Regions from separate parts of the Streptomyces sp. NBC_01591 genome, predicted to be linked through region 1. Evidence: riboswitches for the same ligand, from Rfam matches in the RefSeq annotation. Region 1 holds a riboswitch; each other region holds the start of a gene.

What was found. A riboswitch is a leader RNA that binds a small molecule or an ion and turns the genes downstream of it on or off. The one in region 1 is predicted to bind cobalamin.
Region 2: it holds a riboswitch for cobalamin, as region 1 does, so the genes downstream of both, OG978_RS27305 (ribonucleoside-diphosphate reductase subunit alpha) here and cobN (cobaltochelatase subunit CobN) in region 1, are expected to answer to the same signal.
Region 3: it holds a riboswitch for cobalamin, as region 1 does, so the genes downstream of both, OG978_RS10160 (cobalamin biosynthesis protein) here and cobN (cobaltochelatase subunit CobN) in region 1, are expected to answer to the same signal.
Region 4: it holds a riboswitch for cobalamin, as region 1 does, so the genes downstream of both, OG978_RS13115 (prenyltransferase/squalene oxidase repeat-containing protein) here and cobN (cobaltochelatase subunit CobN) in region 1, are expected to answer to the same signal.

Annotation. Positions count from the first base shown of each region.
Region 1 covers NZ_CP109327.1:8,243,583-8,251,213, reverse strand. The annotation lists gene OG978_RS38220 (hypothetical protein) at 1-39, opposite strand, end outside; partial or broken gene OG978_RS38215 (HoxN/HupN/NixA family nickel/cobalt transporter) at 212-897, opposite strand; gene cobN (cobaltochelatase subunit CobN) at 1,032-4,628, opposite strand; cobalamin riboswitch at 4,700-4,848, opposite strand; gene cobG (precorrin-3B synthase) at 4,896-6,215, shown strand; gene OG978_RS38200 (precorrin-8X methylmutase) at 6,272-6,898, shown strand; gene OG978_RS38195 (precorrin-2 C(20)-methyltransferase) at 6,901-7,631, shown strand, end outside.
Region 2 covers NZ_CP109327.1:5,877,279-5,884,909, reverse strand. The annotation lists gene OG978_RS27320 (GntR family transcriptional regulator) at 1-571, shown strand, start outside; gene OG978_RS27315 (DUF3311 domain-containing protein) at 797-1,051, shown strand; gene mctP (monocarboxylate uptake permease MctP) at 1,048-2,682, shown strand; cobalamin riboswitch at 2,849-2,976, shown strand; gene OG978_RS27305 (ribonucleoside-diphosphate reductase subunit alpha) at 3,117-5,528, shown strand; gene OG978_RS27300 (ribonucleotide-diphosphate reductase subunit beta) at 5,528-6,547, shown strand; gene OG978_RS27295 (hypothetical protein) at 6,560-6,772, opposite strand; gene OG978_RS27290 (GlxA family transcriptional regulator) at 6,854-7,631, shown strand, end outside.
Region 3 covers NZ_CP109327.1:2,171,168-2,178,798, reverse strand. The annotation lists gene OG978_RS10170 (putative cobaltochelatase) at 1-1,831, opposite strand, end outside; gene OG978_RS10165 (cobyric acid synthase) at 1,890-3,449, opposite strand; gene OG978_RS10160 (cobalamin biosynthesis protein) at 3,446-4,474, opposite strand; cobalamin riboswitch at 4,620-4,748, opposite strand; gene OG978_RS10155 (hypothetical protein) at 4,902-5,132, opposite strand; gene OG978_RS10150 (inorganic phosphate transporter) at 5,167-6,444, opposite strand; gene OG978_RS10145 (class II aldolase/adducin family protein) at 6,687-7,346, shown strand; gene OG978_RS10140 (alpha/beta hydrolase) at 7,601-7,631, shown strand, end outside.
Region 4 covers NZ_CP109327.1:2,804,857-2,812,487, forward strand. The annotation lists gene OG978_RS13105 (MBL fold metallo-hydrolase) at 1-596, shown strand, start outside; gene OG978_RS13110 (DinB family protein) at 658-1,227, opposite strand; cobalamin riboswitch at 1,309-1,443, shown strand; gene OG978_RS13115 (prenyltransferase/squalene oxidase repeat-containing protein) at 1,553-2,827, shown strand; gene OG978_RS13120 (SCO2322 family protein) at 2,824-3,501, shown strand; gene OG978_RS13125 (energy-coupling factor transporter transmembrane component T) at 3,498-4,655, shown strand; gene OG978_RS13130 (ABC transporter ATP-binding protein) at 4,652-6,367, shown strand; gene OG978_RS13135 (ECF transporter S component) at 6,319-7,182, shown strand; gene OG978_RS13140 (hypothetical protein) at 7,450-7,631, shown strand, end outside.

The sequences.
Region 1 (7,631 bases):
CCGGGGCGAAGAGATGTAAGGACTGCCACTTTCGGTCATGCGTAGATCGCTTCCACGCCACGGGCGACACTATGCCCGGCGGCAGGACGGGTGACGCCTCTTCGCGAGGCAGTGCGTCTACCTGGGGCAATGGCGTGAGGCTCGGCGGACTCACCACGTATGGCGCAACCAGGACGCGCGCCGGGCGGCCGGGAGATGTTGCAAACCGGCATCAGGCGCTGTCGGCGGCGCGGGCCGTCCAGCGTTGCTCGACGTCGGCAAATCTCCAGTACGCCAATGCCAATGCCACCGCCCACGCCACCACGAAGAGTCCGACGGTGATGTAGCCGACGTTGCCCAGGTCGAGGCCCGAGATCCAGCCGGTGACCGAGTCCCGCAGATCGAGTTTGTCGTGCAGTACGGTGACCAGCTCGATCGTGCCGACGAGCGCGACAAGGTTCAATGCGGCGATCAGGTAGAGGAAGGACCGGAGACGGTCGTGCCGACCACACCGAGGACCTGATGCGTGCCCGAATTCTCGTTGAGCAGCACCCCGGCGAGCTGCGCTCCCCCGTCAACCAGCGCGGCCATGGCGATGACCACACTGGAGTGGCCGAGCGCGAACCAGAACCCGACCGACACGGGTCTCTTGCCATCGGCCATCAGCTTGCGGGTCGTGTTGTCGATGGCGGCGATGTGATCCGCGTCGAAGGCATGCCGCATGCCGAGCGTGTAGGCGGTGATCCCGAGCCCGATGCCGAACGTCGTGGAACCGACCTCGTAGTGCTGTGGGACGACAAGCAGGATCAGCACACCGAACGCCACCACATGCAGGGCGGCGATCACGGCGAGCAGCCCCGCCGTCCGGACGGTGTCCTCGCGTCGCCACTTGAACACGGCGGAATCGGGCAGGGTCATGCGGTGACGCTCCAGCACCTCGTGGATGACTTCCACAGGGTTGTGCTGACGGAGGGTCGACGAGCCCCGGCCGGCCTTCCGGCCGGGGCTCGACCACAGGTCACTGTGCGGTGGTCCGGTCCCGGGCCCGGGGGTCAGTCCTCGCCCTCCAGGTTGCCCTCCGTCTCCAGGTACGCCTGGCGCAGGGCGTCGAGGATCGCCGGGTCGGGCTTGGCCCACATGCCGCGGGACTCCGCCTCCAGGAGGCGTTCCGCGATGCCGTGCAAGGCCCAGGGGTTGGCCTGCTGGAGGAACTCGCGGTTGGCCGGGTCCAGGACGTACGTCTCGGTGAGCTTGTCGTACATCCAGTCGGCGACCACGCCCGTCGTCGCGTCGTAACCGAAGAGGTAGTCGACGGTGGCGGCAAGTTCGAAGGCGCCCTTGTAGCCGTGCCGCCGCATCGCCTCGATCCACTTGGGGTTCACCACCCGGGCGCGGAAGACGCGGGACGTCTCCTCTACCAGGGTGCGGGTGCGGACCGTCTCGGGGCGGGTGGAGTCGCCGATGTACGCCTCCGGGGCGGTGCCGCGCAGGGCACGAACGGTGGCCACCATGCCGCCGTGGTACTGGAAGTAGTCGTCCGAGTCGGCGATGTCGTGTTCGCGGGTGTCGGTGTTCTTCGCCGCGACCGCGATGCGCTTGTACGCCGTTTCCATCTCCTCGCGGGCCGGGCGGCCGTCGAGTTCGCGTCCGTAGGCGTAGCCGCCCCACACCGTGTAGACCTCGGCGAGGTCCGCGTCGGTGCGCCAGTCGCGGGAGTCGATGAGCTGGAGCAGACCGGCGCCGTACGTACCGGGACGGGAGCCGAAGATACGGGTGGTGGCGCGGCGTTCGTCGCCGTGGGCGGCCAGGTCGGCCTGGGTGTGGGCGCGTACGTGGTTCTGCTCGGCCGGCTCGTCCAGGGAGGCGGCGAGACGGACCGCGTCGTCGAGGAGGCCGATGGTGTGCGGGAAGGCGTCGCGGAAGAAACCGCTGATGCGCAGGGTGACGTCGATGCGCGGGCGGCCGAGTTCGGCCGGCGGGATCGCCTCCAGGCCGGTGACGCGCCGCGAGGCGTCGTCCCAGACCGGGCGGACGCCGAGCAGGGCGAAGGCTTCGGCGACGTCGTCACCGGCGGTGCGCATCGCGCTCGTGCCCCACAGGGACAGGCCGACCGAGGTGGGCCAGTCGCCGTTGTCGGTGCGGTAGCGCTCCAGGAGCGAGTCCGCCAGGGCCTGGCCGGTCTCCCAGGCGAGGCGCGAGGGTACGGCCTTGGGGTCGACGGAGTAGAAGTTGCGGCCGGTCGGCAGGACATTGACCAGGCCGCGGAGCGGGGAGCCCGAGGGTCCGGCGGGGACGAAGCCGCCGTCCAGCGCGTGGAGGGCGTGGTCGAGTTCGTCGGTGGTGGCGGCGAGCCGCGGTACCACCTCGCGGGCCGCGAAGTCGAGGATGTCGGCGACGGGCCGCGGGTGCCCGGCCGCCACCTCGGCGACGGCGTCCGGGGACCAGTCCGCGTCCTCCATCGCCTGGACCAGTGCGCGGGCCCGCTCCTCGGCCTCGTCGGCGGTGACGCGGGTCGCGGCGGACTCGTCGAGCCCCAGGGCCTCGCGCAGGCCCGGCAGGGAGGCCGTGCCGCCCCAGATCTGGCGGGCCCGCAGGATCGCGAGGACGAGGTTGACCCGGTCGGCACCGGCCGGGGCGCCGCCCAGGACGTGCAGACCGTCGCGGATCTGGGCGTCCTTGATCTCACAGAGCCAGCCGTCGAGATGCATGATGAACTCGTCGAAGCCCTCGTCCTCGGGGCGGTCTTCGAGTCCCAGGTCGTGGTCGAGCTTGGCGGCCTGGATCAGGGTCCAGATCTGTGCGCGGATCGCCGGGAGCTTCGCCGGGTCCATCGCCGCGATCTGGGCGTGCTCGTCCAGGAGTTGTTCGAGCCGGGCGATGTCCCCGTAGCTGTCGGCACGCGCCATCGGCGGTACGAGGTGGTCCACGAGGGTGGCGTGGACGCGCCGCTTGGCCTGCGTTCCCTCGCCCGGGTCGTTGACCAGGAACGGGTAGATCAACGGGAGGTCGCCGAGAGCCGCGTCGGGGCCGCAGGCGGCGGAGAGGCCGGCGTTCTTGCCGGGCAGCCACTCCAGGTTGCCGTGCTTGCCGAGGTGGATCATCGCGTCGGCGCCGAAGCCGTTGTCGTCGGCCGGGGCGGCGATCCAGCGGTAGGCGGCCAGGTAGTGGTGCGAGGGCGGCAGGTCGGGGTCGTGGTAGATCGCGATCGGGTTCTCGCCGAAGCCGCGCGGCGGCTGGATGAGGATGAGCAGATTGCCGCGGCGCAGGGCGGCGAGGACGATGTCGCCCTCCGGGTTGCGGGACCGGTCCACGAACATCTCGCCCGGGGCGGGGCCCCAGTGCTGCTCGACGGCCTCGCGGAGTTCGGCCGGGAGGGTCGCGTACCAGCGCCGGTAGTCGGCGGCCGGGATCCGGACCGGGTTGCGGGCCAACTGCTCCTCGGTGAGCCACTCCTGGTCGTGTCCGCCCGCCTCGATCAGCGCGCGGATCAGCTCGTCGCCGTCGCCCGACACGAGGCCGGGGACCTCCTCCGTACCGAAGTCGTATCCCTGCTCCTGGAGGCGGCGCAGCAGAGCGACGGCGCTGGCCGGGGTGTCGAGACCGACGGCATTGCCGATCCGGGAGTGCTTGGTCGGGTACGCGGACAGCACGAGCGCGATCCGCTTCTCGGCGGCCGGGATGTGGCGCAGCCGGGCGTGCCGCACGGCGATACCGGCGACGCGGGCGGCGCGCTCGGTGTCGGCGACGTACGCGGGCAGGCCGTCCTCGTCGATCTCCTTGAACGAGAACGGCACGGTGATCAGACGGCCGTCGAACTCGGGGACCGCGATCTGGCTGGCGGCGTCGAGCGGGGAGACGCCCTCGTCGTTGCCTTCCCAGTCGGTGCGCGAACCGGTGAGGCAGAGCGCCTGGAGGATGGGTACGTCGAGGCCGCTGAGGACGCCCGCGTCCCAGGACTCGTCGTCGCCGCCCGCCGACGCCTCGGCCGGCCGGGTGCCGCCCGCGGCGAGGACGGTGGTCACGATGGCGTCGGCGGCGCGCAGCTCTTCGATGAGTTCGGGCTCGGGGGTGCGCAGCGAGGCGACGTACAGCGGCAGCGCGCGGGCGCCCGCGTCCTCGACGGCACGGCACAGGGCGTCGACGAACTCGGTGTTGCCGCTCATGTGGTGGGCGCGGTAGTAGAGCACGGCGACGACCGGGCCGTCGGTGCGGCGGGGGGTGCGCTCCAGCGGGCCCCAGGAGGGTGCCGGGGCGGGCGGTGCGAAGCCGTGGCCGGTGAGCAGGACGGTGTCGGAGAGGAAGCGGGCGAGCTGGTCCAGGTTGGCGGGCCCGCCGTGGGCCAGATAGGCATGGGCCTCGGCGGCGATGCCGATGGGAACCGTGGAGGCGGCCATCAGCTGGGCGTCGGGGGCCTGTTCGCCGGTGAGGACGACGACGGGGCGTCCGGTGGAGAGCACTTGGTCGAGGCCGTCCTGCCAGGCGCGTACGCCGCCGAGGAGGCGCACGACGACCAGGTCGACGCCGTCCAGGAGCTGGGGAAGGTCCTGGAGCGGGAGCCGGGAGGGGTTGGCGTAGCGGTAGGAGACCGGGCCGTCCGAGGAGCGGGCGCTGAGCAGGTCGGTGTCGGACGTCGACAGGAGCAGGATCATGCGGCGTCGGGCCTTCCTCGGGGTGTCCACGCCCCGGGCGGTGTCGGAATGGAGTCTCCCCTGCTCGACGGAGTCGAGGGCCGGGGAAGGGAGTTCCTGACTCGCCCGGCCGGGGCCGGGCTCACAGTGGCGGGACCGTGCCGGAATTGCACCGGACTTCCTCCCCTGTCGCCGTCTGTGGCGACGACGTGCCGGATGGCCCGTCACTAGGCATAGTAAGGGCCGGTCAACTGATGGAGGACATACGGATCTGGTCAGATGGTCGGTATGCTCGCCGCCATGCCCCCACCTGCCACTTCGCCTTCGCTGCCCGGAGACGCGTCTGCCCGGGACCGCGGTGACGCCTGCCCCGGCACGCTGCGGCTGCACCGGGCGGACGACGGCGCTCTGGCCCGCGTCCGTGTTCCCGGCGGTCTGCTGACCGCGGCACAGGCGGATGCCCTGGGGGCGCTGGCGGAGAGCCTGGGCGATGGTGAGTTGCATCTCACTTCGCGCGGCAATGTGCAGTTGCGCGGGCTGGGCCCGGACTGCGGAGGCGAACTGGCCGGCCGGCTGGGCGAGGCGGGGCTGCTGCCCTCCGCACTCCATGAGCGGATACGCAACATCGTGGCGTCGCCGCTCTCGGGGCTCGACGGCCGGGGCGCGCGGGACGTCGGGCCCTGGCTGTCCGCGCTGGACGCGCTGCTGTGCACGGGCGACGGAACGGCCGGCCTGTCGGGCAGGTTCTTGTTCGTGCTCGACGACGGCCGTGGCGATGTGGACGCGCTGGGCGGCGATGTGACGCTGCTGGCGCAGGACGACGGAACGGCGCTGCTGCGGATCGGCACGGCCCGGACCACGATACGGATACCGGGCGCACAGGCGCCGCAGGCCGCCCTCATGGCAGCCGAAATCTTCCTGGAGCAGGCCTCCGGCGCCGGTTCCTGGCGTGTGACGGACCTGCCCGGCGGAGCCCGCTCCCTCCTCGACGAGGTCGTACGACGGTTGCAAGAGGCGGGTGACGGCACCGTCCCCACCGAGGACCGCGCCTGCCCGCGGAGTTCGGACGGCCCCGCCCCCGGCGTCGTGACCGGCCCGCACGACGAGGCCGCGCTGTCCGTCGGCATCCCCCTGGGGCGCATCGGCCCGGCGCAGTGGCGGTCGCTGACGGACACGGCCCGGCACCAGGGCCGCGGTGAGTTGCGGCTGACACCGTGGCGCGGGGTCGTCGTACCGGGGGTGGAGCGGCGGCGGGCGGCGGGGCTGCTGGACGAGCTCGGGGCCACCGGCCTCGTCGTCGGACCCGACTCCCCCTGGACCGGGGTGGGTGCCTGTATCGGCCGGCCCGGCTGCGCGAAGTCGCTGGCCGATGTGCGGGCCCAGGCGGCGGCCGCGGTGGGGCCCGTGGGCCTGCTGCCGGTGTACTGGTCCGGGTGCGATCGCCGGTGCGGCCACCCCCGCGGTGAGTGGGTCGATGTCGTCGCCACCCCCGACGGGCACCGGATCTCCGTCGTACGGGGCGAGGAACGGGACGTCCCCGTGAGCGTCCCGGACAGCCCCGGCGGGCTCGCCGCCGCGGTGGCCGCGGCCCGCCGTTCGCGCGGCTGATCCCGTACTCCCCTGTATCCGACCGTTGCACGCCCGAGGAAGAGAGCGAAAGCACTGTGCACCAGTACGAGAAGGACGGACCGGCGATCTATCGCCAGTCCTTCGCCACGATCCGTGCAGAGGCGGATCTCGCAGGCCTGCCCGCCGATGTGAGCCAGGTCGCGGTCCGCATGATCCACGCCTGCGGGATGGTCGACCTCGTCCGTGATCTCGCTTTCACCCCGGACGCGGTCGCCCGCGCCCGCGCCGCTCTGCGGGCCGGCGCACCCATCCTGTGCGACGTGGCCATGGTCGCCAGCGGTGTCACCCGCAAGCGGCTGCCCGCGGACAACGAGGTGGTGTGCACCCTGTCCGACCCGGCGGTGCCCGAGCTCGCGAAGCATATGGGCACCACCCGTAGCGCCGCCGCCCTGGAGCTGTGGCGCGACCGGCTGGAAGGTTCGGTCGTCGCTGTCGGGAACGCACCGACCGCCCTGTTCCGGCTGCTGGAGATGATCGAGGAGGGCGCCCCGCGCCCCGCCGCCGTCATCGGTGTGCCGGTCGGCTTCATCGGTGCCGCCGAGTCCAAGGACGCCCTGGCCGCGCACCCGTCCGGGCTGGAGCATCTGATCGTTCGAGGCCGTCGCGGCGGCAGCGCCATGGCGGCCGCTGCCCTCAACGCGATCGCCAGCGAGGAAGAGTAGACGTGAGCGAGCAGCAGACGGGCCGGCTGTACGGGGTCGGGCTCGGCCCCGGCGATCCGGCCCTGATGACCGTACGCGCGGTGGAGATCATCGCCGAGGCCGATGTCATCGCCTATCACAGCGCCCGGCACGGGCGGTCCATCGCCCGGTCCATCGCGGCGAAGCACATCCGTGCCGACCATGTCGAGGAGCCGCTGGTCTACCCCGTCACGACGGAGACCACGGATCATCCGGGCGGCTACCGGGGGGCGATGGAGGAGTTCTACGCCGAGGCGGCGGCCCGCCTGGCGGTGCACCTCGACGCCGGCCGCACGGTCGCCGTGCTGGCCGAGGGCGACCCGCTCTTCTACGGCTCGTACATGCACATGCACAAGCGGCTCGCCGACCGCTACCCGACCGAGGTGATCCCGGGCGTCACCTCCGTCAGCGCGGCCGCCGCGCGGCTCGGTACCCCGCTCGTGGAGGGCGAGGAGGTGCTGACGATCCTGCCCGGCACGTTGCCGGAGGAGGAGCTGACCGCCCGTCTCGCCGCCACCGACGCCGCCGTGGTGATGAAGCTGGGACGTACGTTTCCCGCGGTGCGCGGCGCCTTCGAGGCGTCCGGGCGGCTGCCCGAGGCGCGTTACGTCGAACGCGCCACGATGGCCGGGGAGCGCGTGGGCGAGCTGGCCGAGGTCGACGCCGGCTCGGTGCCGTACTTCGCGGTCGCGGTCCTGCCCAGCCGGATCGGAGC
Region 2 (7,631 bases), 2.4 Mb from region 1:
CCAGGAGCTGGTCGTCGAGGGCCGGCTGGAGCGCATCCAGGGCAAGGGCACCTTCGTGGCCAAGCCGAAGGTCTCGCAGGCCCTGCAACTCACCTCGTACACCGAGGACATGCGCGCCCAGGGCCTCGAACCGACCTCCCAGCTGCTGGACATCGGCTACGTGACGGCCGACGACACGCTCGCGGGGCTGCTCGACATCACCACCGGCGGCCGGGTGCTGCGGATCGAGCGGCTGCGGCTGGCCAGTGGCGAGCCGATGGCGATCGAGACCACCCACCTTTCGGCCAAACGCTTCCCCGCGCTCCGCCGTTCACTGGTGAAGTACGCCTCCCTCTACACCGCGCTGGCGGAGGTGTACGACGTACGGCTGGCCGAGGCCGAGGAGACCATCGAGACCTCGCTGGCCACCCCGCGCGAAGCCGGCCTGCTCGGTACGGATGTGGGCCTGCCGATGCTGATGCTCTCCCGGCACTCGCTCGACGGACAGGGCGAACCGGTGGAATGGGTGCGCTCGGTCTACCGCGGCGACCGGTACAAGTTCGTGGCGCGCCTGAAGCGGCCCACGGACTGAGCACGCGATCGCAGAAGGCCCCCGTGGAACACACCACCCCGCGGGGGCCTTTCACATACCTTGGTACGGACCAACTGTCGTACGTCTGGCGCGATTACGAACGTACGTACCTGCTCAGCGGACCGTTGCCGGACCGCAATGCGGACAGGGGGTGACGGTGACCGGAAGCCTCCCCTAGATTTCCTGCGCATTACAAGGTGATCAGCGAGGGGACGGAGTCGCCGCATGCCAGCAGCCCCAGAAGAAAAGCCACCGACCGTCACACCGGTCCGGGTGGTCATCGCCCTCTGTCTCATCGCGCCGTTCGTGGCGATGCTCTGGGTGAGTTCGTACGCGAAGGTGGACCCCACCTTCATCGGCATTCCGTTCTTCTACTGGTACCAGATGCTCTGGGTGCTGATCTCCACCGCGCTCACGGTCATCGCGTACAAGCTGTGGCAGCGTGACCAGCGCGCCCGCAAGGGAGGTGAGTCGGCATGAAGGACGGCGTGAACGGCGTCGCGCTCGGCGTCTTCATCTTCTTCTTCGTGGCCGTCACGGTCATGGGCTTCCTGGCGGCGCGCTGGCGCAAGGCCGAGAACGAGGCCAGCCTCGACGAATGGGGCCTGGGCGGACGGTCGTTCGGCACCTGGGTCACCTGGTTCCTGCTCGGCGGCGACCTGTACACCGCGTACACCTTCGTCGCCGTTCCCGCGGCGATCTACGCGGCGGGCGCGGCGGGCTTCTTCGCCGTGCCGTACACGATCCTCGTGTACCCGCTGATCTTCACCTTCCTGCCGCGGCTGTGGTCGGTCTCGCACAAGCACGGGTACGTCACCACCTCGGACTTCGTCCGCGGGCGCTTCGGCTCCAAGAGCCTCTCGCTGGCGGTCGCCATCACGGGCATCCTCGCCACGATGCCGTACATCGCGCTCCAGCTCGTCGGCATCCAGGCGGTGCTGGACGTGATGGGCGTCGGCGGCGGCGAGAACACCCACTGGTTCATCAAGGACCTGCCGCTGCTGATCGCGTTCGCGGTACTCGCCGCGTACACCTACTCGTCCGGGCTGCGGGCGCCCGCGCTGATCGCGTTCGTCAAGGACGGACTGATCTACCTGGTCATCGCGGTGGCGATCATCTACATCCCGATCAAGCTCGGCGGCTTCGACGACATCTTCGCCAAGGCGGGCGAGGCGTTCTCGCAGACCAACCCGGCCACCGGCAAACCGCGCGGCGCGCTCGCGCCGGGCGAGGCGGGCCAATGGGGTTACGCCACCCTGGCGTTGGGCTCGGCGCTGGCGCTGTTCATGTATCCGCACTCGATCACGGCAACGCTCTCCAGCCGCAGCCGCAACGTGATCCGGCGCAACACCACGATCCTGCCGCTGTACTCGCTGATGCTGGGTCTGCTGGCGCTGCTCGGCTTCATGGCCATCGCCGCCGGGATCAAGGTGGACAACGGGCAGCTGGCCATCCCGCAGCTGTTCGAGAACATGTTCCCGGACTGGTTCGCGGGCGTCGCGTTCGCCGCCATCGGCATCGGCGCGCTGGTGCCCGCCGCGATCATGTCGATCGCCGCGGCGAACCTCTTCACCCGCAACATCTACAAGGACTTCCTGAAGCCGGACGCGACCCCGGAGCAGGAGACCAAGGTCTCCAAGCTGGTGTCGCTGCTGGTCAAGGTCGGCGCGCTCGCCTTCGTCCTGACGATGGACAAGACGGTCGCGATCAACTTCCAGCTGCTCGGCGGCATCTGGATCCTCCAGACGATGCCGGCCCTGGTCGGCGGCCTGTTCACCCGCTGGTTCCACCGCTGGGCGCTGCTCGCGGGCTGGGCGGTCGGCATGGTGTACGGGACGGTGGCCGCGTACGGGGTCGCCTCGCCGACGCAGAAGCACTTCGGCGGCTCCTCCAAGGAGATCCCCGGCATCGGCGAGATCGGCTACATCGGCCTCACCGCGTTCGTGCTGAACGTGGTGGTGACGGTGGTGCTCACCTTCGTCCTGAACGCCGTGAAGGCGCCCGCCGGGATCGACGAGACCTCCCCGGCCGACTACACGGCCGACGCGGGCGACCCGGGTGTGAAGACGGAGCTCCCGCCGGCCACGGCGGGGGCGCCTGGCGGTCACTGAGACCCGCTCACGGCCCGTCATACCCCTCTCCGAAGGGGCGCGGCGGGCCGTCGGCGTGATCGGGCCCACCGGCCCGGGAAAGGGCCGTACGGCTCATTCTGTGGGCCCGGCCCGACCGGTGCGACACAACATGTGGGGGCTGCCTCATCGGGCAGCCCCCACATGTATGCTCGTCCTCGCTGTCGCCGCAGGGGAATCCGGTGCGAATCCGGAACTGTCCCGCAACGGTGTATTCAGTGCGCTTTTGTGCACCCCCGAGTCAGTCCGATGACCTGCCGGCAGCGCATCCGGCTCGACCGAACCGGATGCCCAGACGTCCGGGCCTCGCGGTTGGGCCGGTGGACGCCGTGCGGAGTGCTGCCCTGCCCCGGGTGTGCTTCCGTAGGGCTGCCCCGTTCCCCGCCGGCCCCGAGCCGAGCGAGGGAGAGCACCACGTGACCATCGCGCCAGCCGATCCGGCTTCAGTCGCCGCGTCCGCAGCAGCCGAGTCCGAGGCGGCCGCACAGGACGGACCGGGCACCGCACTGCTGCGGACCCTGACCGACCTGACCGCCGATCTGCCCGACACCGACCCCGGCCGGGTCGCCGCTGCCGCGCTGCGTGGCCGCAGCGCCCGGGCGGACGAGGCCGAGCTGCGGTCGCTGGCCACCGAGGCCGCCGCGGGGCTGATCTCCGAGGACCCCGCCTACTCCCGGCTCGCCGCCCGGCTCCTGACCCTCACCATCGCGGACGAGGCGGCCGGCCAGGGCGCGGTCTCCTTCTCCGCCTCGGTCGCCGTCGGGCACCGCGAGGGTCTGATCGCGGACCGGACCGCCGAGTTCGTCGCCCGTCACGCGGCCGCCCTCGACGCGCTGGTGGAGCGCTCGCTCGCCGACGGCGCGGACGACCGCTTCGGTTACTTCGGGCTGCGGACCCTGCACAGCCGCTATCTGCTGCGCCACCCGCACACCCGCCAGGTCATCGAGACGCCCCAGCACTTCATGCTGCGGGTCGCGGCCGGGCTGGCCGAGGACGAGTCGCAGCGCGCCGTGGACGAAGTGGCGTCGCTGTACGGGCTGATGAGCCGGCTCGACTACCTCCCCTCCTCCCCCACGCTCTTCAACTCCGGTACCCGGCACCCGCAGATGTCCTCCTGCTATCTGCTGGACTCCCCGCTGGACGAGCTCGACTCGATCTACGACCGCTACCACCAGGTGGCCCGGCTCTCGAAGCACGCGGGCGGCATCGGTCTGTCGTACTCCCGCATCCGCTCCCGCGGTTCGCTGATCCGTGGCACCAACGGGCACTCCAACGGCATCGTGCCGTTCCTGAAGACGCTCGACGCCTCCGTCGCCGCGGTCAACCAGGGGGGCCGCCGCAAGGGCGCCGCCGCCGTCTACCTGGAGACCTGGCACGCGGACATCGAGGAGTTCCTGGAGCTGCGCGACAACACGGGTGAGGACCAGCGGCGTACGCACAACCTCAACCTGGCGCACTGGATCCCGGACGAGTTCATGCGCCGGGTCGACGCGGACGGCCACTGGTCGCTGTTCTCGCCCGCCGACGTACCCGGGCTCGTCGACCTGTGGGGCGACGAGTTCGACGCCGCGTACCGGGCCGCCGAGGCCCAGGGGCTGGCCCGCAAGTCGATCCCGGCCCGCGAACTGTACGGCCGGATGATGCGCACCCTCGCACAGACCGGCCAGGGCTGGATGACGTTCAAGGACGCCTCCAACCGGACCGCGAACCAGACCGCCGAGCCGGGCACCGTCGTCCACTCGTCGAACCTGTGCACCGAGATCCTCGAAGTCACCGACGACGGCGAGACGGCGGTCTGCAACCTGGGCTCGGTCAACCTCGGCGCGTTCGTCGTCGACGGCGACATCGACTGGGAGCGGCTGGACGCCACCGTCCGTACCGCCGTGACCTTCCTCGACCGGGTCGTCGACATCAACTTCTACCCGACCGAGCAGGCCGGCCGCTCCAACGCGAAGTGGCGCCCGGTGGGCCTGGGCGCCATGGGTCTCCAGGACGTCTTCTTCCAGCTGCGGCTGCCGTTCGACTCCCCCGAGGCCCGCGCGCTCTCCACGAAGATCTCCGAGCGGATCATGCTCGCCGCGTACGAGTCGTCCTGCGACCTCGCCGAGCGGTCCGGACCGCTGCCCGCCTGGTCGCAGACGCGTGCGGCGCGCGGTGTGCTGCACCCCGACCACTACGACACCGAGCTGAACTGGCCGGAGCGGTGGGACGCGCTGCGTGCCCGCGTCGCGAGGACCGGGATGCGCAACTCGCTGCTGCTCGCCATCGCGCCGACGGCGACGATCGCCTCGATCGCGGGGGTCTACGAGTGCATCGAGCCGCAGGTCTCCAACCTCTTCAAGCGCGAGACGCTCAGCGGTGAGTTCCTCCAGGTCAACGCGTACCTGGTGGACGAGCTGAAGCAGCTCGGGGTGTGGGACGCGCGCACCCGTGAGGCGCTGCGCGAGGCCAGCGGCTCGGTGCAGGGCTTCGCCTGGATCCCGGAGGAGGTGCGGGCGCTGTACCGCACGGCGTGGGAGATCCCGCAGCGCGGTCTGATCGACATGGCGGCGGCCCGTACGCCGTTCCTGGACCAGAGCCAGTCGCTGAACCTGTTCCTGGAGACGCCGACGATCGGCAAGCTCTCCTCGATGTACGCGTACGCCTGGAAGCAGGGGCTGAAGACGACGTACTACCTGCGCTCGCGCCCGGCGACCCGGATCGCCCGTGCCGCCTCCGGCCAGGCCGCGGCCACCGCCCCCATTCCCGTACAGCAGGCTTCGGCGCCCGACGCGGACGCGATCGCCTGCTCCCTCGAAAACCCCGAGTCCTGCGAGGCCTGCCAGTAATGAGCTCCACCAACTCCGACAAGAACCTGCTGGACCCGGGCTTCGAGCTGACCCTGCGGCCGATGCGCTACCCGGACTTCTACGAGCGCTATCGCGACGCGATCAAGAACACCTGGACGGTGGAGGAGGTCGACCTGCACTCCGACGTCGCCGACCTCGCCAAGCTGTCCCCCGGTGAGCAGCACATGATCGGCCGGCTGGTCGCGTTCTTCGCGACGGGTGACTCGATCGTCTCCAACAACCTCGTGCTGACGCTGTACAAGCACATCAACTCCCCCGAGGCGCGGCTGTATCTGTCGCGGCAGCTCTTCGAGGAGGCCGTGCACGTCCAGTTCTATCTGACGCTGCTGGACACGTACCTGCCCGACCCGGAGGACCGCGCGGCGGCGTTCGACGCGGTCGAGGAGATTCCCTCGATCCGCGAGAAGGCGCAGTTCTGCTTCAAGTGGATGGACTCGGTCGAGAAGATCGAGCGCCTGGAGACGAAGGCCGACCGCCGCCGTTTCCTGCTGAACCTGATCTGCTTCGCGGCGTGCATCGAGGGGCTGTTCTTCTACGGCGCGTTCGCGTACGTCTACTGGTTCCGCTCGCGGGGTCTGCTGCACGGTCTCGCCACGGGCACCAACTGGGTGTTCCGTGACGAGACGATGCACATGAACTTCGCGTTCGAGGTCGTGGACACCGTCCGCAAGGAGGAGCCGGATCTCTTCGACGACGAGCTCCAGCAGCAGGTCACCGACATGCTGAAGGAGGCCGTGGCCGCGGAGCTGCAGTTCGGCCGTGATCTGTGCGGTGACGGGCTGCCCGGCATGAACACCGAGTCGATGCGGCAGTACCTGGAGTGCGTCGCCGACCAGCGGCTCACCCGGCTGGGCTTCCCGGCGGTCTACGGCTCCGAGAACCCGTTCTCGTTCATGGAGCTCCAGGGCGTGCAGGAGCTGACGAACTTCTTCGAGCGCCGGCCGTCCGCGTACCAGGTGGCGGTGGAGGGCTCGGTCGCCTTCGACGACGACTTCTAGGACCGAGGGGCGCTAGATCCTGGCCCAGCTTCTGAGGCAGGGGCGCCGCGCAGCCGTGACGGGCTGCGCGGCGCTCGCCGTTTCCGGGGGTCCGTCGCTCCGGGCCCGTTCCGCGGCGCGGAGCTCGCGGTCGATGCGGCGCTCGCGGGCGAGTCCGACGAGGGCGGGCAGCAGGACGAGAGCGATAAGTGCGGCTATGCCCAGGACGTTCTGGAATGTGTTCATGGCTCTACTCTCGTCCGCGCGGACGGATTGCGGCAGTGGCAGGACTGTCATGGAACATCGAATTACTGCCACACTGGTTCCATGCTGAAAAATGTCGCCGCTCTGCTGCTCGACGAGGTCCACCCCTTCGAACTGGGCGTGCTGTGCGAGGTCTTCGGCCTCGACCGCAGCGACCAGGGCCTGCCGGTCCACGACTTCGCCGTGGTCTCCGCCGAGGGCCCGGTGCTGCGGACCCATGCCGGCTTCACCATCAGTACGCCGCACGGCCTCGACCGCCTGGACGAGGCCGACCTCATCGCCGTGCCGGCCGGCAGCCACTTCATGGACCGGGAGTACCCCGAGGAGGTCCTCGACGCGCTGCGCCGGGCCGTGGACCGGGGCGCCCGGGTGATGAGCGTCTGCTCCGGCGCGTACGTGCTCGGCGCGGCCGGACTGCTGGACGGGCGCCGCTGTACCACCCACTGGCGCCACGCCCCGGAGCTGGCCCGCCGCTTCCCGCGGGCCGTCGTCGAGCCCGATGTGCTGTACGTGGACGAGGGCCAGGTCATCACCTCGGCGGGCACGGCGGCCGGGATCGACGCCTGTCTGCACCTGGTCCGGCAGGCGTACGGCCCCGATGCCGCCAACGCGATCGCCCGCCGCATGGTGGTGCCGCCGCACCGGGACGGCGGCCAGGCCCAGTACATCGAGCGGCCGCTGCCCCGCACCCCCTGCGACACCGTCGGCGAGACGCTCGTCTGGATGGAGCGCCACCTCGACCAGGAGATGACCGTCGAGCAGCTCGCCGCCCAGGCGCACATGTCACCGCGGACCTTCGCCCGCCGCTTCCAGCAGGAGACGGGCACCACCCCGTACCGCT
Region 3 (7,631 bases), 6.1 Mb from region 1:
CCTCGTGCAGCCGCGCCGCCCGGGTCGCCAGTGCCACCGGCTCGGGCCCCCCGGTCGCCCGCCCGTCGGTCACCACGACCAGCAGCGGCCGCCGCGACGGATCACGCAACCGCTCCACCCGCAGCACCTCATGGGCCTTCAGCAGCCCGGCCGCAACGGGGGTGCGCCCACCGGTCGGCAGCAACTCCAGCCGTGCCGCCGCGGCGTCCACCGACGACGTCGGCGGCAGCGCCACCTCGGCGTCCTTGCCCCGGAAGGTGATCAGCCCGACCTTGTCCCGCCGCTGGTACGCGTCCAGCAGCAGCGACAGGACCGCCCCCTTCACGGCGGCCATCCGCTGCCGGGCGGCCATCGACCCGGAGGCGTCCACCACGAAGAGCACGAGATTCCCCTCGCGCCCCTCCCGCGTCGCCTGTCGCAGATCGTCCCGCCGGACCACCAGTCCGCGCCCGGACCGCCCCCGCGCCCGCTGATGGGGGGCGGCGGCCTGCACGGTCGCCGCCAGATGCAGCTTGGTCAGGGCACCCCGCGGACGCACCGCACCGGTCGTGCGTCCGTGCTCGGTACGCGCCCGGGACCGCCGCCCCGCAGCGCCCTCGCCCAGACCGGGAACGCTCAGCATCTTCGTGCGGAACGGCTCGGCAGCGCGTACCGGCTGCTGCTCACCGCCTCCGGCGGACTGCCCCTGCCCCTGCCCGGGCACGGACGGCGCGGGCGTGTCGCCGTCCTCGCCCTCGGGCTGCGGCGGCGTGTCGGGGCCGTCGCCCCGCGGGGGCCGACCGCCGCCACCGGGGCCGTCCGGGTCCGGGTCGTCGTCCTCGCCGCCGTTCTGCTCCAGCGTGTCGTCGAGCTTGTCCTCGTCGAGGCCCGGCGCGTCGAACGGATTGCGCCGGCGGCGGTGGGGGAGCGCGAGCAGGGCCGCCTGCCGCACGTCCTCGGCGAGCACATCCGTACGCCCCGCCCAGGCGGCCAGCGCGGTGGCCGTCCGCGCCATCACGATGTCCGCCCGCATCCCGTCGACCTCGAAGGCCGCGCAGGTGGCCGCGATCTGCCGCAACGCCGCGTCCCCGAGCAGTACTTCGGGCAGCAGCGCACGCGCGGCGACGATCCTCGCCCGCAACGCGTCCTCCTCGTCGGCCCACTTGGCGGCGAAGGCCGCTGGGTCGTCGTCGAACGCGAGACGGCGCCGCACGACCTCGACCCGCTGATCGGTCTCCCGGGACGCGGCGACCTCGACGGTCAGCCCGAAACGGTCGAGCAACTGCGGCCGCAGCTCGCCCTCTTCGGGGTTCATCGTCCCGACGAGCAGGAAACGCGCCGCGTGCCGTACGGAGACGCCCTCGCGCTCGACGTACGAGGCACCCATCGCGGCCGCGTCCAGCAACAGGTCCACGAGGTGGTCGTGGAGCAGGTTGACCTCGTCGACGTAGAGGATCCCGCGATGCGCGTCGGCGAGCAGGCCCGGCTCGAATGCCTTCACGCCCTCCGCGAGCGCCCGCTCGATGTCGAGCGCCCCGACGAGCCGGTCCTCGGACGCGCCGACCGGCAGCTCCACCATGCGGGCGTCCCGCGACACACCGGTCCCGGCCTCATGGGGGCCGTCGGGACACGCCGGGTCGGGCGACTCGGGGGCGCAGGAGAAGCGGCACCCGGAGACGACGTCCACCTCCGGCAGCAGCGCCGAGAGCGCGCGCACGGCGGTGCTCTTCGCGGTGCCCTTCTCTCCCCGTACGAGCACGCCACCGATGTTCGGCGCGACGGAGTTGAGAAGCAGGGCGAGTTGCAGGTCCTGCTGCCCGACGACGGCGGTGAACGGGAAATGCGTGCTCACGGGGCGATCCCTCCTGCGGGTGAATGGGCATGAAAAAGGCGGTCTCGGGACACACCGTTCATCGGCGTCCTCCGGGTGCTCCAGGGGCTCCGGGTGCTCCAGGGGGGATGAAGGGAAGTCCCGACGGTGCGCCCGACTCGATGAGCCGCAGCAACGCGTCGGTGTCCGCGTACTCCTCGATGAGATCGCCGAGGCGGTCGAGCTGTTCCTCGCGCAGCGCCGCGAACCCGGTGTCGGGAGCGGGGACGAAACGCCGGCCGGCGGCCTGTGCGACCTCGGTCAGGAAGCGGCGGCGGAATTCGTCGCTCTCCAGCGAACCGTGCCAGTGGGTGCCCCACACGGCGCCGACCCGGCAGCCGTCCAGGCTGTGTCCCCGGCCATCGGAGATGAACCCCTCGCCACCGTGCACGTCCGCCACGCCGTGGTGGATCTCGTACCCCTCGACCGGGGCACCGAGCGCCTCGCCGACGGGCCGGGCCAGGGTCTTCTCGCGGTCGAAGCGGATGCGTACGGGCAGCAGCCCCAGGCCCTCGACCTGCCCGGCCCGGGACTCGACCTCGTCCTCGATGTGCTCGCCGAGGATCTGGTAGCCACCACAGATGCCGAGGACCGGCCGGCCCTCGGCCGCGCGCCGCACCAGCGCGTCGGCGAGGCCGCGCTCGCGCAGCCAGGCCAGCGCCTTCACGGTGCCGCGGGTGCCCGGCACGACGACGAGATCGGCGTCGGACAGTTCCTCGGCACGGTCCACGAACCTGACGACGACGCCGGGCTCGGCGGCCAGCGCGTCCACATCGGTGAAGTTCGACATCAGGGGCACCGCGCACACCGCGACGCGCAGCACGTCCTCGCCGTGCGGCGGCGCGACGACCGACTCGCGCACGGCGCCGCGCAACGAGACCCGCAGACCGTCCTCCTCGTCGATGCCGAGGCCGTGGGCGAACGGCAGCACCCCGTACGTCGGCCGCCCCGTGATGTCCCGCAGCATGTCCAGGCCCGGCTCCAGCAGCGACACGTCGCCGCGGAACTTGTTGACGAGATAGCCGGCGATCAGCGACTGGTCCTCGGCGGCGAGCAGCGCGGTCGTACCGAAGAACGAGGCGAAGACGCCACCGCGGTCGATGTCGCCGACGACCACCACCGGGAAGCGCGCCGCCCGTGCGATGCCCATGTTCACGATGTCCGTGCGCCGCAGATTGATCTCGGCCGGACTGCCCGCCCCCTCGCAGATCACCGCGTCGTACGTGCCCCGGAGCTCCTCCAGGCACTCCAGGACCGTGGAGAGCAGCGCCTCCTGCCTGCCCCCGTGGTAGCCGCGCGCACTCATCTCGCCGACCGGCTTCCCCATCAGGACGACCTGGCTGGAGCGGTCGCTGCCGGGCTTGAGCAGGACCGGGTTCATCAGCGCGGTCGGCTCGACGCGGGCGGCCTGGGCCTGCATGGCCTGGGCGCGCCCGATTTCGGCACCCTCGCGGGTGACGAACGAGTTCAGCGACATGTTCTGCGCCTTGAAGGGCGCCACCTTCACGCCCCGGCGCACGAGCCAGCGGCAGATACCTGCCGTGACGACGCTCTTGCCCGCGTCGGAAGTGGTTCCGGCGACCAGTAGCCCGCCGCTCATGTGCTTCTCCGTCCTGCGATACGAGGTCCCGCGATACGAGGTCCTGCCCCGTTCGTTGAGGTGATCCGGCGCCCCGCGATCCGTCGTGCGGCGAGGGCCGCGCCGAGCCGTCCCGCCACGCACACGCCGAGGGCCAGCGCACTCACCCGGCGCGACAGCCGCACCGCGCGCTCGATGTCCTCGGTCTCCACCGCCCGGCCCGTCGCCCCGTTGAGCACGGGGCGGTGCTCGACCCGGCCGCCGTACGCGAGGGTCCCGCCGAGCCGTACGCCGAGCGCACCCGCGAACGAGGCCTCCACCGGGCCCGCGTTGGGGCTCGGGTGCTTGGCGGCATCGGCCCGCCAGGCGCGGACCGCTCCACGCGGCCGCCCTCCGGCGGCCACGGCGAGCAGGGCCGTGAGCCGGGCGCCGGGCCAGCCCGCGAGGTCGTCGAGGCGGGCCGAGGCCCAGCCGTAGCGCCGGTGACGGGGCGACTTGTGGCCGACCATGGCGTCGAGGGTGTTGGCGGCCCGGAAGCCGGCCAGTCCGGGGACCCCGGCCAGCGCGCCCCACACCAGGGCGCCGACCACGGCGTCCGAGGTGTTCTCCGCCACGGACTCGACGACGGCGCGGGCGATCTGCGGTCCGTCCAGGGACTGCGGGTCGCGCCCGCACAGATGCGGCAGCCGCTCGCGGGCCAGGTCGATGTCACCGGCCGCCAGGGCGTCGCCGATGGCCCGCGCCTCACGCCCCAGGGACGTACCGCCGACGACAGACCAGGTGGTGGCCGCGGTCAGTGCCACGGAGGCGGCGGGGCTGCGGTGTACGGCACGGGTGATCAGCGCGGCACCACCCGCGGCGCCTCCGGCGCAGACGAGGGTGTGCAGCGCGCCCCAGCCGCGGTGGTCGCGCCACAGACGGCGCTCGACGCCCGCTGCGGCCCGCCCGAAGGCGGCGACCGGGTGCCCCCTGCGGGGGTCACCGAGCAGCAGATCGCCGATCAGACCGGCCGTGGCGCCGTACGCGAAGATGCGGTCGGCTCGCACGGCTCAGCCGGCCGTCGCGCCTCGGCGGACCTTCGTACAGGCGGCTCTCGTCGAGAGCGCCGAAACAGCGGACGCACGGCAGCCAGGCATGGCGATATGTCCTCACTCAGGGTCCGCGCCCTGGTTCGACGTGACCGGCGACGAGAGTCTCCTGGCTCCCGGATCCGCGATTCCCCCGGCCTTCCAGCCCGCTCGCGCGTGCCGTGACTTCCGGTGTGGGGGACCGCTCCCCGGTGACAGTGGCGGGACCGCGCCGGATTCGCACCGGCTTCCTCTGCTGTCGCCGTAATTGGCTCCGGCAGTCCACCACGCTCCGCGAACGCCCGTCAACCTGCCGTTGACCTGCGGCGGCGCAGTGTGCTGAGACGCACATCGGGCCGGACACATGTGGTGTCCGGCCCGACGGGGGAGCGTGCGCGGGAGTGGCTCAGGCGACGATCAGATAGATCCCGTACGCGACGGCCGCGGCGCACAGCGCGAAGCAGACGTACGCGCCGGCGCGGGCCAGCAGCAGCGAGCCGCCGGAGCCGCCCTGCGCCGCCGGTTCCGGCTGCTTGGAGAGGCCGACGATGCCCAGGGTGAAGAGGCCCACCAGCGCGACGGTGACAACGAGGGAGACGCCGAATACGGAGCCGAGGGCTGCCCAGTCGATGTTCATGCTGAATCCTTAGACGGCTGACCTGTCGGCCGGCTCAGACGGTGGCGGGTCGCGCCGGGTCCTGGGTGGTCCCGGCCGGGGCCGGAATCGTGGTCATGAGGTTCTGGGCCGGTGCCTGGACCGTGGCCGAGGCCGTGGTGGGCGGCGGGCTGACGGCGGCGATGGCCGTGGTGACGACGCCCGCGGGCTCGGCGTCGCCGTCCGTCGGCGCGACATCGCCGTGGCCGACCGGCTTGCGGCGCGACACCAGCCAGATCGCACCGGAGCCCGCGACCAGCAGCGCCGCGACGACGACGACGCCCCAGGTGCCCTGCTTGGTGAGGAGCTCCGCGCCCGCGCCGACCAGACCCGCGGCCGGCAGGGTCAGACCCCAGGCGACGAACATCCGGGTGGCGGTGGACCAGCGGACCACACCGCCCTGGCGGCCGAGGCCCGCGCCCATCACGGCGCCGGAGCAGGACTGGGTGGTGGAGAGGGAGAAACCGAGGTGCGAGGAGGCCAGGATGACCGTGGCCGCACTGGTCTGGGCGGCGAAGCCCTGCGGCGGCTTGAGGTCGGTGAGGCCGCTGCCCATGGTGCGGATGATGCGCCAGCCGCCCAGGTAGGTGCCGAGAGCGATGGCCGCACCGGCGCAGACGATGACCCAGACCGGCGGGTTGGCGCCCGGGTTCAGGACGCCGCCGGTGACCAGGGCCAGGGTGATGATGCCCATGGTCTTCTGTGCGTCGTTGGTGCCGTGGGCGAGGGAGACCAGCCCGGCCGAGGCGATCTGGCCGGCCCGGTAACCCTTGGCGGTGGCCTTCTCCTGGGCGTCGTTGCGGACCTTCCCGCCGATCCGGTACGTCAGCCTGGTGGCCAGCAGCGCGGCCAGACCGGCGACGATCGGGGCGGCGAGGGCGGGGAGCAGCACCTTGGTGACGACGGTGCCGCCGTTGACGGACGACCAGCCCGCCGACATCACGGCCGCGCCGATCAGGCCGCCGAACAGGGCGTGCGAGGAGCTGGACGGCAGTCCGACCAGCCAGGTCAGCAGATTCCACAGGATGGCGCCGACGAGTGCCGCGAAGATGACTTCTGTTCGCAGCCCGTCCTCGTTGATGATCCCGCCGGAGATCGTCTTGGCGACCTCCACCGACAGGAACGCGCCGACGAGATTGAGAACGGCGGACATGGCCACCGCTGTCTTTGGTCTGAGTGCACCGGTCGAGATGGTGGTCGCCATCGCGTTCGCGGTGTCGTGGAAACCGTTCGTGAAATCGAACACTAGAGCTGTCACGATCACAATCGCGAGTAGCAGCGTGATGTGTTCCATCTACCCAGGCAATCGTTCGACGTCATTGGCATGTGGACCGTAGGCAACCTGGGTGAACGGAAGATGAACTGAGCAGGGCGCTGTGGTGATCCAAAGCGGAGCGGAGTCGTTCCGCTTGTTCCCGAAGCCGTTCCCGCAGGGGCGCGGCCCGGCTCTCAGGCGGGTGCGGTCCGGCTTCCCGGCGAGGTGCGACTGTGGCCGATCGCATACCCGTTCGCCTCCGGGGCTGACAGGATCGGCGCATGAGCGATCAGCAGCGGGACGCGATCGGACGGGCCTGGGACGGTGTCGTCGCCACCGCCCGGAGAACGGCGGCCGAGGGCCTCGTCGTCGGGACCTCGGGAAACGTGTCGGCACGGGTCGGCGACACCATCCTGGTCACGCCGAGCGGAGTGCCGTACGACCGGCTGGGCCCCGAGGACGCCGTCGGCGTCGATCCGGAGGGCAACCGCGTACTCGGCGAACTGGCCCCGACCAGTGAACTTCCGCTCCACCTCGCCGTCTACCGGAACACCGACGCGGCCGCCGTCGTGCACACCCACGCGGTGCACGCCACGGCCGTCTCCACTCTGGTGCCCGAGGTCCCGTCGGTCCACTACGCCGCCGCCATGCTGGGCGGCCCCGTCCGCGTCGCCCCCTACACGCGCTACGGCACCGAGGAACTGGCCGAGAACATGCTCGCCGCCCTGCGGGGCCGCACGGGCTGCCTGCTCCAGAACCACGGAACCGTCACCTACGGAGCCACCCTGGACCAGGCGTACGACCGGACCGCCCAGCTGGAATGGCTCTGCCGGCTCTGGCTCGCCGCGAGCTCCGTCCCCGGACGCAGCCCGAACCTGCTCTCCCCGGAGCAGCTGCACGATGTGCAGGAGGCGCTCAAGGGCTACGGACAACCTGGCTGACCCGGCCCGGTCCACCGGACGGCCCAGGCCGTGCCCGTAAAGTCCCGTCTGGCTTACGGCGTCTGGCACGCACGCTCGCGGCGTTGTCGGAATCGCCCTCGTACACCCGGTACGAGGGCGATCCTCCGCCTTGCGATCGCACGCACCAGACGCCGCGAGCCACGCCCTCCAGGCGTACGACGGGACTTCACGGACACGGCCCAGGCCTGTCCCGTCCACTGGCAGGGTCCCGCACCCCCCGCGACACTGAAGCGGTGCGCCCGGCAACAGTTACGGCAGCAGCCG
Region 4 (7,631 bases), 5.4 Mb from region 1:
TGCCGGGGTTGCGGGCCGCGCTTCCGGACCGGGAGATCGTGCCCGGTGAGCTGCTCGGTCTGGCGGGGCGCAGGCTGCGTGCGATCTGGACGCCGGGGCACACGCCGGGGCATGTGTGCCTGCACCTGGAGGAGGAGCATCCGGGGAATCTGCCGGGCCGGGGCCGGCTCTTCTCGGGGGATCACCTGCTGCCGGGGATCAGTCCGCACATCGGGCTGTACGAGGGCCCGGACGATGCGACGGTCACCGATCCGCTCGGCGACTACCTCGACTCGCTGGAGCGCATCGGCCGGCTCGGGGCCGCCGAGGTGCTGCCCGCCCATCAGTACGCCTTCACCGATGCGGCGGGACGCGTACGGGAACTCCTCGGCCATCACGAGGAGCGGCTGACCGGGCTGCTGGGGCTGCTGGCCCAGCCGCTGACGCCGTGGGAGCTGGCCGAGCGGATGGAGTGGAACCGGCCCTGGGAACAGATCCCGCACGGTTCCCGGAACATCGCCGTCTCGGAGGCGGAGGCGCATCTGCGGCGGCTGGTGAAGCTCGGGCGCGCGGAGGCGGTGACGGGAAGCGAGCCGGTGACGTACATCGCGGTGTGAGTGCGAGTACGAGGTGGGGCGGGCCGCCCCACCTCGCACTGTTCACCTCACCGGCCGGGCCTCACTGGCCCACCCGTCCGTCGATGCACTCGCGCAGCAGGTCGGCCTGCCCGCAGTGACGGGCGTACTCCTCGATCCTGTGCACCAGCAGCTCCCGGACGGAGATCTTGTCCTTCCCCAGCCGCTCGCCCAGGTCCAGGTGCCCGGCCAGCGCGGCGTCGGTCGCGGCCTGCTCGCGCTCCAGATCGGCGTACGCGGCGTCGACCACGGCCTGATCGGCGACGGCTCCGTCGAAGTCCCCGTCACGCTTGCCGTACAGCTTCGGCAGCGGTTCACCGTCGGTGATCCAGTTGCGCCAGTCCCGTTCCACCTCGGCGAGGTGGCGGAGGAGGCCGAGCAGCGACATCGTCGACGGCGGGACCGACCGGCGGGCCAGCTGCTCCGCGTCCAGGCCGTCGCACTTCATCCGCAGGGTCAGCCGGTAGTCGGTCAGGAAGTCCTGGAGCGTCGGGAGCTCACCGTCCGGACTGTCACCGTCCTTGTTGCGGGGGTCGTCGTCCGGGTCCGCCCACATGTCGGGGTAGACGGTCGCCTGGCTCCAGCGTGCGGGTTGATCACTCATGCGGGACATGGTCGCCCGTTCGGGGCCGGACTCGCCAGTGGGTTTCCCGAGTTGTCGGCGAGCCGAAGCCGCCCAGGGCCCGGCCGGGCCCGCCCGGTAGAGTGTGCGGGTCGTCATCATGCCCGTTCAGGGGGAAGCCGGTGCGAATCCGGCACTGACCACGCAGCCGTGAGCCGTCGTCGCAGACGGTGAGTCGGAATGCCCTGTCCGCGGTCGTGACCGGCTCGGACCACCGGACCCCCGGTGGTCGGCACCGTCGAGGTATACGGAGCCGGAGCCTGGTGCCTGAGCGTGCCTGTGCCCGGTTCACCCCGCAGGAGAGGCCCCGCCAGCCATGACCGTACGTCGCAGCGCAGCAACGCTCGCCGCCACCGCCGCCGTGCTCTGCGCGACCGCTGCGCCGGTCGCGGTCGCAGCGCCGTCCCCCTCGCCCTCGCCGTCCGTCGCACTGCCTGCCGGGCTGTACGGCACGAAGGACCCCACCTACGACGGGGTGTGGCGGCAGTCGCTGTCCTTCCTCGCCCAGCGGCTCGAAGGGGTCACACCGGCCACGAAGTCGGTGGACTGGCTGATCTCCCAGCAGTGCGCCAACGGCGCCTACGCCGCGTTCCGGGCCGATGCCTCCAAGCCGTGCGACGCGAAGACGGTGCTGGACACCAATGCCACCGCGGCCGCCACCCAGGCGCTGGTCGAGGTCGGCGGGCACCGGGAGATCGTGAACAACTCGGTGCGCTGGCTGAAGTCCGTGCAGAACGAGGACGGCGGCTGGGGCTACACCGCGGGCGCGCCCAGCGATGCCAACTCCACCTCCCTGGTGATCGGCGCCCTCGCCCGGCAGGGGCAGCGGCTCGCGGACATCACGACCCCCGGCGGCAAGACCCCGTACGACCCGCTGCTCGCGCTCGCGATCCCGTGCGGCGGCAAGGACGGCGGCGCCTTCGCCTACCAGCCGGACAAGAAGGGGAAGCTCGCCGCGAACGGGGACGCCACCGCGGCCGCCGTGCTCGGCACGATGGGCAAGGCGATCGCCGTCGGGAACAACGCCGCGGGCAAGGCGCCCCGCTGCCGGACCGGCTCCGGTCTCACGCCCGAGCAGGCCGCCCAGAACGGCGCCCACTACCTCACCGGCGCCCTCGCGGGGAGCGGCCACCTGAACCTGGCGCCGATGCCGGGTGCCACCGACACGAGCCCGCAGCCCGACTTCGGCAACACCGCGGACGCGGTCGTCGCGCTGTCCGCGGCCGGCCACCAGGACAAGGCGGCCGGGGCGATCGACTGGCTGAAGAAGAACTCCGCGGAGTGGGCCGCCCAGAGCGGTCCCGCCGCCTACGCCCAGCTGATCCTGGCCGCCCACGCCACCGGCAACAACGCCCGGGACTTCGGCGGCGACGACCTGGTCGCCCGGCTGAACGCGGCCGGCCCCGCGCCCGCCGCCGTCGTGACGCCCGACCCGTCCGCCGACACCGGGTACGAGGCCACGGAGAAGGACCAGGTCCACAGCGGCGACGACGTGATCGGGGGCGTGTGGTGGTACATAGGCATCGGCCTCGTCCTAGCTGCGATCGCGTTCTTCCTGATCAGCGGCCGCCGGAAGAACAGGCAGCCGTGAGGCGCGCGGGAAGGGCCACCGCGCTGCTGGTGGTCCTGGGCGCCGTCCTGGCCGTGCTCGGCGCGGGACCGGCCCAGGCGGCCGGGTACCGGTACTGGTCGTTCTGGGAGAGCTCGGGCTCCGACTGGACGTACGCCACCCAGGGCCCGTCCCTGGTCCGGCCGGACGACGGGGCGGTGCAGGGCTTCCGGTTCTCGGTGAGCGAGGACTCCCAGGACTCGGCGAAGCCCCGCCGCGCCCCCGAATTCACGAAGATCTGCGCGGACACCCCGGCCAAGGACGGCACCAAGCGGATCGCGCTCGTCATCGACCCGGGCACGGCCTCGGACGCCCCCGTGGGTGAGACTCCGCCCGCCCTGCGCACCGCGTGCGCGCAGGTCGGCCCCGACGCGAGCGCCGCGGAGGCGCTCGCCGCGGTGGCCAAACCCTTGCGGTACAGCAGCGACGCAATGCTCTGCGCGATCACCGGCTACCCGGACTCGGGCTGCGGCGAACAGGTCTCCGGCGACGGACACGGCACACCTGCCGCGTCCGAGTCCGCCTCCGCGGCACCCGCCGAGTCCGCCGCCTCCTCCGGCTCCGGCGGCCCCTCCGCCGGGGTGCTCGTCGGTGTCGGCGCCGTTCTCCTCCTCGGCATCGCCGCAGTCGTGCAGGCCCGCCGCCGCCGCGGATGACCGCCCCGACCAGCTCCACGGTCCTGGCGCGCCGCCGTCCGCTGCGCGCCCCCGAGGCGACCCGGAGCAACGCCCTGCCCGCCGGGGCCTGGTGGCTGTGGGCGCTCGGCCTCGCCACCGCCGCGTCCCGGACCACCAACCCACTGCTGCTCGGACTGCTGGTGGGGGTGGCCGGTTACGTCGTGGCGGCGCGCCGCACGGACGCGCCGTGGGCCCGTTCGTACGGGGCGTTCATCAGGATCGGGCTGTTCGTCATCGGTGTGCGGCTGGTCTTCTCCGTCTTTCTCGGTTCGCCGATCCCCGGTACACACCTGGTGTTCACGCTCCCGGAAGTGCCGCTGCCCGACTGGGCGAAGGGGGTCAGGATCGGTGGCCGGGTCACCGCCGAGCAACTGCTCTTCGCGCTGTACGACGGGGCGAAGCTGGCCACCCTGCTGATCTGCGTCGGTGCGGCGAACTCGCTCGCCAACCCGGCCCGGCTGCTGAAGTCGCTGCCGGGTGCGCTGTACGAGGCGGGGGTCGCCGTCGTCGTCGCGATGACGTTCGCGCCGAACATGGTCGCCGATGTGATGCGGCTGCGCACCGCACGACGGCTGCGGGGCCGTCCGACCGGCGGCATCAAAGCGGTCCTCCAGATCGGACTGCCGGTCCTGGAGGGCGCGTTGGAGCGGTCGGTCGCGGTGGCGGCGTCGATGGACGCGCGCGGCTACGGGCGTACCGCCCAGGTCCCGCCCGCCGTCCGGCACACCACGAACGTCCTCACGCTCGGCGGGCTGCTCGGGGTGTGCGCCGGTACGTACGGTCTGCTGGCCGCGCAGGGCGGGGTGTACGGGCTGCCGCTGCTGATCGCCGGGCTCGTCGCCGCGATGGCCGGGCTGCGGCTCGGCGGCGCCCGTTCGGTCCGTACCCGCTACCGGCCCGACCGGTGGGGTGCGCGGGCCTGGCTGGTGGCCGGCTCGGGTGTCGCGGTGGCGGTGGCGATGATCTGGGCGGGCGGTGTCGACGGGGCGGCGCTGCACCCCGGGGTCGTGCCGCTGGTCGCCCCGGTGCTTCCGCTGTGGCCCGCGGCCGCGGTGCTGATCGGGCTGCTGCCCGCGGTGGTGGCGCCCATGCCGCCGTCGGCGGGCGCCCCGAATTCCAAGGAGATCCAGTGATCCGGTTCGAGCAGGTCTCGGTGCGGTACGAGGGGGCGGAGCGCGCCACCCTCTCCGGGGTCGATCTGACCGTCCCCGAGGGCGAGTTGGTGCTGCTCGTCGGTCCGTCCGGGGTCGGCAAGTCGACGCTGCTGGGTGCCGTTTCCGGTCTGGTGCCGCACTTCACCGGCGGCACGCTGAGCGGCCGGGTCACGGTCGACGGGCGCGACACCCGTACCCACAAACCGCGTGAACTCGCCGATCTGGTCGGCACGGTGGGCCAGGACCCGCTCTCCCACTTCGTCACCGACACGGTCGAGGACGAGCTGGCGTACGGCATGGAATCGCTGGGCCTGGCCCCCGACGTGATGCGGCGGCGGGTCGAGGAGACCCTGGACCTGCTGGGTCTCGCCGGGCTGCGCGACCGGCCGATCGCCACGCTCTCCGGCGGCCAGCAGCAGCGGGTCGCGATCGGTTCCGTCCTCACCCCGCACCCGAAGGTCCTGGTCCTGGACGAGCCGACGTCCGCGCTGGACCCGGCAGCGGCCGAGGAGGTCCTCGCCGTGCTGCAACGACTGGTGCACGACCTGGGTACGACGGTCCTGATGGCGGAGCACCGGCTGGAGCGGGTGGTGCAGTACGCGGACCAGGTCGTCCTGCTGCCGTCGCCGGGCGCCGCCCCGGTCATGGGCGCGCCGGCGGACGTCATGGCGGTCTCCCCGGTCCACCCGCCGGTTGTCGCGCTGGGCCGGCTCGCGGGGTGGGAGCCCCTGCCGCTCTCGGTCCGCGATGCCCGGCGCCGGGCGGCCGGCCTGCGCGAACGGCTCGCGTCGGTGCGGCCGCCCGCTCCGGAGCCGGTGGCCGCTCCCGCCCTGTCGCCCCTCGCCCCCTCCCCCGTACGGCGCGGCGCCCTGGCCCGGCTGCTGGGCCGCGGTGCGCAGGCCGCACCCGCCGCCCCGGAGCCCGTCGCCGACGCCACGGCCCGGGTCGAGCGGCTCGGTGTACGGCGCGGGCGCGTCGAGGCGCTGCGCCGGGTGACGCTCACCGTCGCCCCCGGCGAGACCGTCGCCCTGATGGGCCGCAACGGTGCGGGCAAGTCGACCCTGCTGGCCACACTCGTCGGGATGGTCGAACCCACCACCGGCACCGTCCTCGTCGGCGGCCGGACCCCGCACCGCACGCAGCCGCGCGAAATGGTGCGCCGGGTCGGGCTCGTACCGCAGGAACCACGCGATCTGCTGTACGCGGACACCGTCGCCGCCGAGTGCGCCGCGGCCGACAGCGACGCGGGCGCCGCCCCCGGCAGCTGCCGGGCCCTGGTCTCCGAGCTGCTGCCGGGCGTACCGGACGACACCCACCCCCGCGATCTCTCCGAGGGCCAGCGCCTCGCGCTCGCCCTGGCCGTCGTGCTCACCGCGCGGCCCCCGCTGCTGCTCCTGGACGAGCCGACCCGCGGCCTGGACTACGCGGCGAAGGCCCGGCTGGTCGGGGTGCTCCGGGGCCTCGCGGCCGACGGCCACGCGATCGTCCTGGCCACGCACGATGTGGAGCTCGCCGCCGAGCTGGCGCACCGGGTGGTGATCCTCGCCGACGGGGAGACCGTCGCGGACGGGGAGACCCGGCAGGTGGTGGTGTCGTCACCGGCGTTCGCCCCGCAGACCGCGAAGATCCTCGCCCCGCAGGAATGGCTGACCGTGTCACAGGTGCGCGCCGCGCTGGGAGAGCCGTCGTGAGCGGGCGCCGGGCGCGGCCGGTACGGCTCGGGCCGCGCGCGATCGCCGCGCTCGTCCTCGTCAGCGCGATCGGGGTGGGCTCGTTCGGCTGGCCGCTGCTGGCCGACCCCGGCGCCGGGCTGGCGCACTCCCAGGACGCGCCGTGGCTGTTCGCCGCGCTGCTGCCGCTGCTGGTCGGGGTGGTCGTCGCGATGATCGCGGACTCCGGTCTCGACGCGAAGGCGGTGGCGATGCTGGGGGTGCTGGCCGCGGTCGGCGCGGCGCTGCGCCCGCTGGGGGCGGGCACGGCGGGGCTGGAGCCGATGTTCTTCCTGATGGTGCTGAGCGGCCGGGTGCTCGGGCCCGGCTTCGGCTTCGTGCTCGGCTCGGTGACCATGTTCGCGTCCGCGCTGCTCACCGGCGGGGTGGGGCCGTGGATGCCGTTCCAGATGCTGTCGATGGGCTGGTTCGCGATGGGCGCGGGCCTGCTGCCGGGCCCGGACCGGCTGCGCGGGCGGGCCGAGCTGCTGATGCTGTCGGCGTACGGGTTCGTGGCGTCGTTCGCGTACGGCACGGTGATGAACCTGTACGGCTGGACAATGGTGCCCCCGGCCGGCTCGGGGGTCTCGTTCCACGCGGGCGATCCGCTGGCCGACAATCTGGTCCGCTTCCTCGCGTACTGCGCGGCCACCTCGCTCGGTTGGGACCTGGGCCGGGCGGTGCTCACCGCGGTACTCACCCTGGCCGTCGGCGGGGCGCTGCTGAAGGCGCTGCGCCGGGCCACCCGCCGCGCCAACTTCGAGGCCCAGGTCACATTTGACGTCCCCCGCGAGTGAGGGCTCCCACAGGACCTTGGTCCACCACTGTCGGGGGCAGTAGTCGGCCGTGAATCGTACGGCCCACTCGGCACCCCCTCCGACCTGGTCCTGGCCCCGGCACCGGCCCCAATTCGGTCACCCCGGTCCACTCGAATCACCCTGGTCACCCGCCCGAGCGAATAGGACACTTGATATCACTTGGCCAACTTAATTACCTGTTAGTCCATCTAGGCGCATTTGGCTTGCTCATCCATTCCCAGTGGCCACCGGCGCGTTGTCACTCTCGTGGAACCACGAAAATTCTGGGAGCGGAACACCGTCCTGGCGGAAGCTTTCTGCGCCAGCGACGAACGCATGCGCCGGGCACAGGCGTTGCTGGACGAGACGCAGGCGGAGCGGAGCAGAACGCTGGCCGCCTTCGCCGTCACGGTCGGTGACGACGGATCGATCGCGGACATGATGGGCCT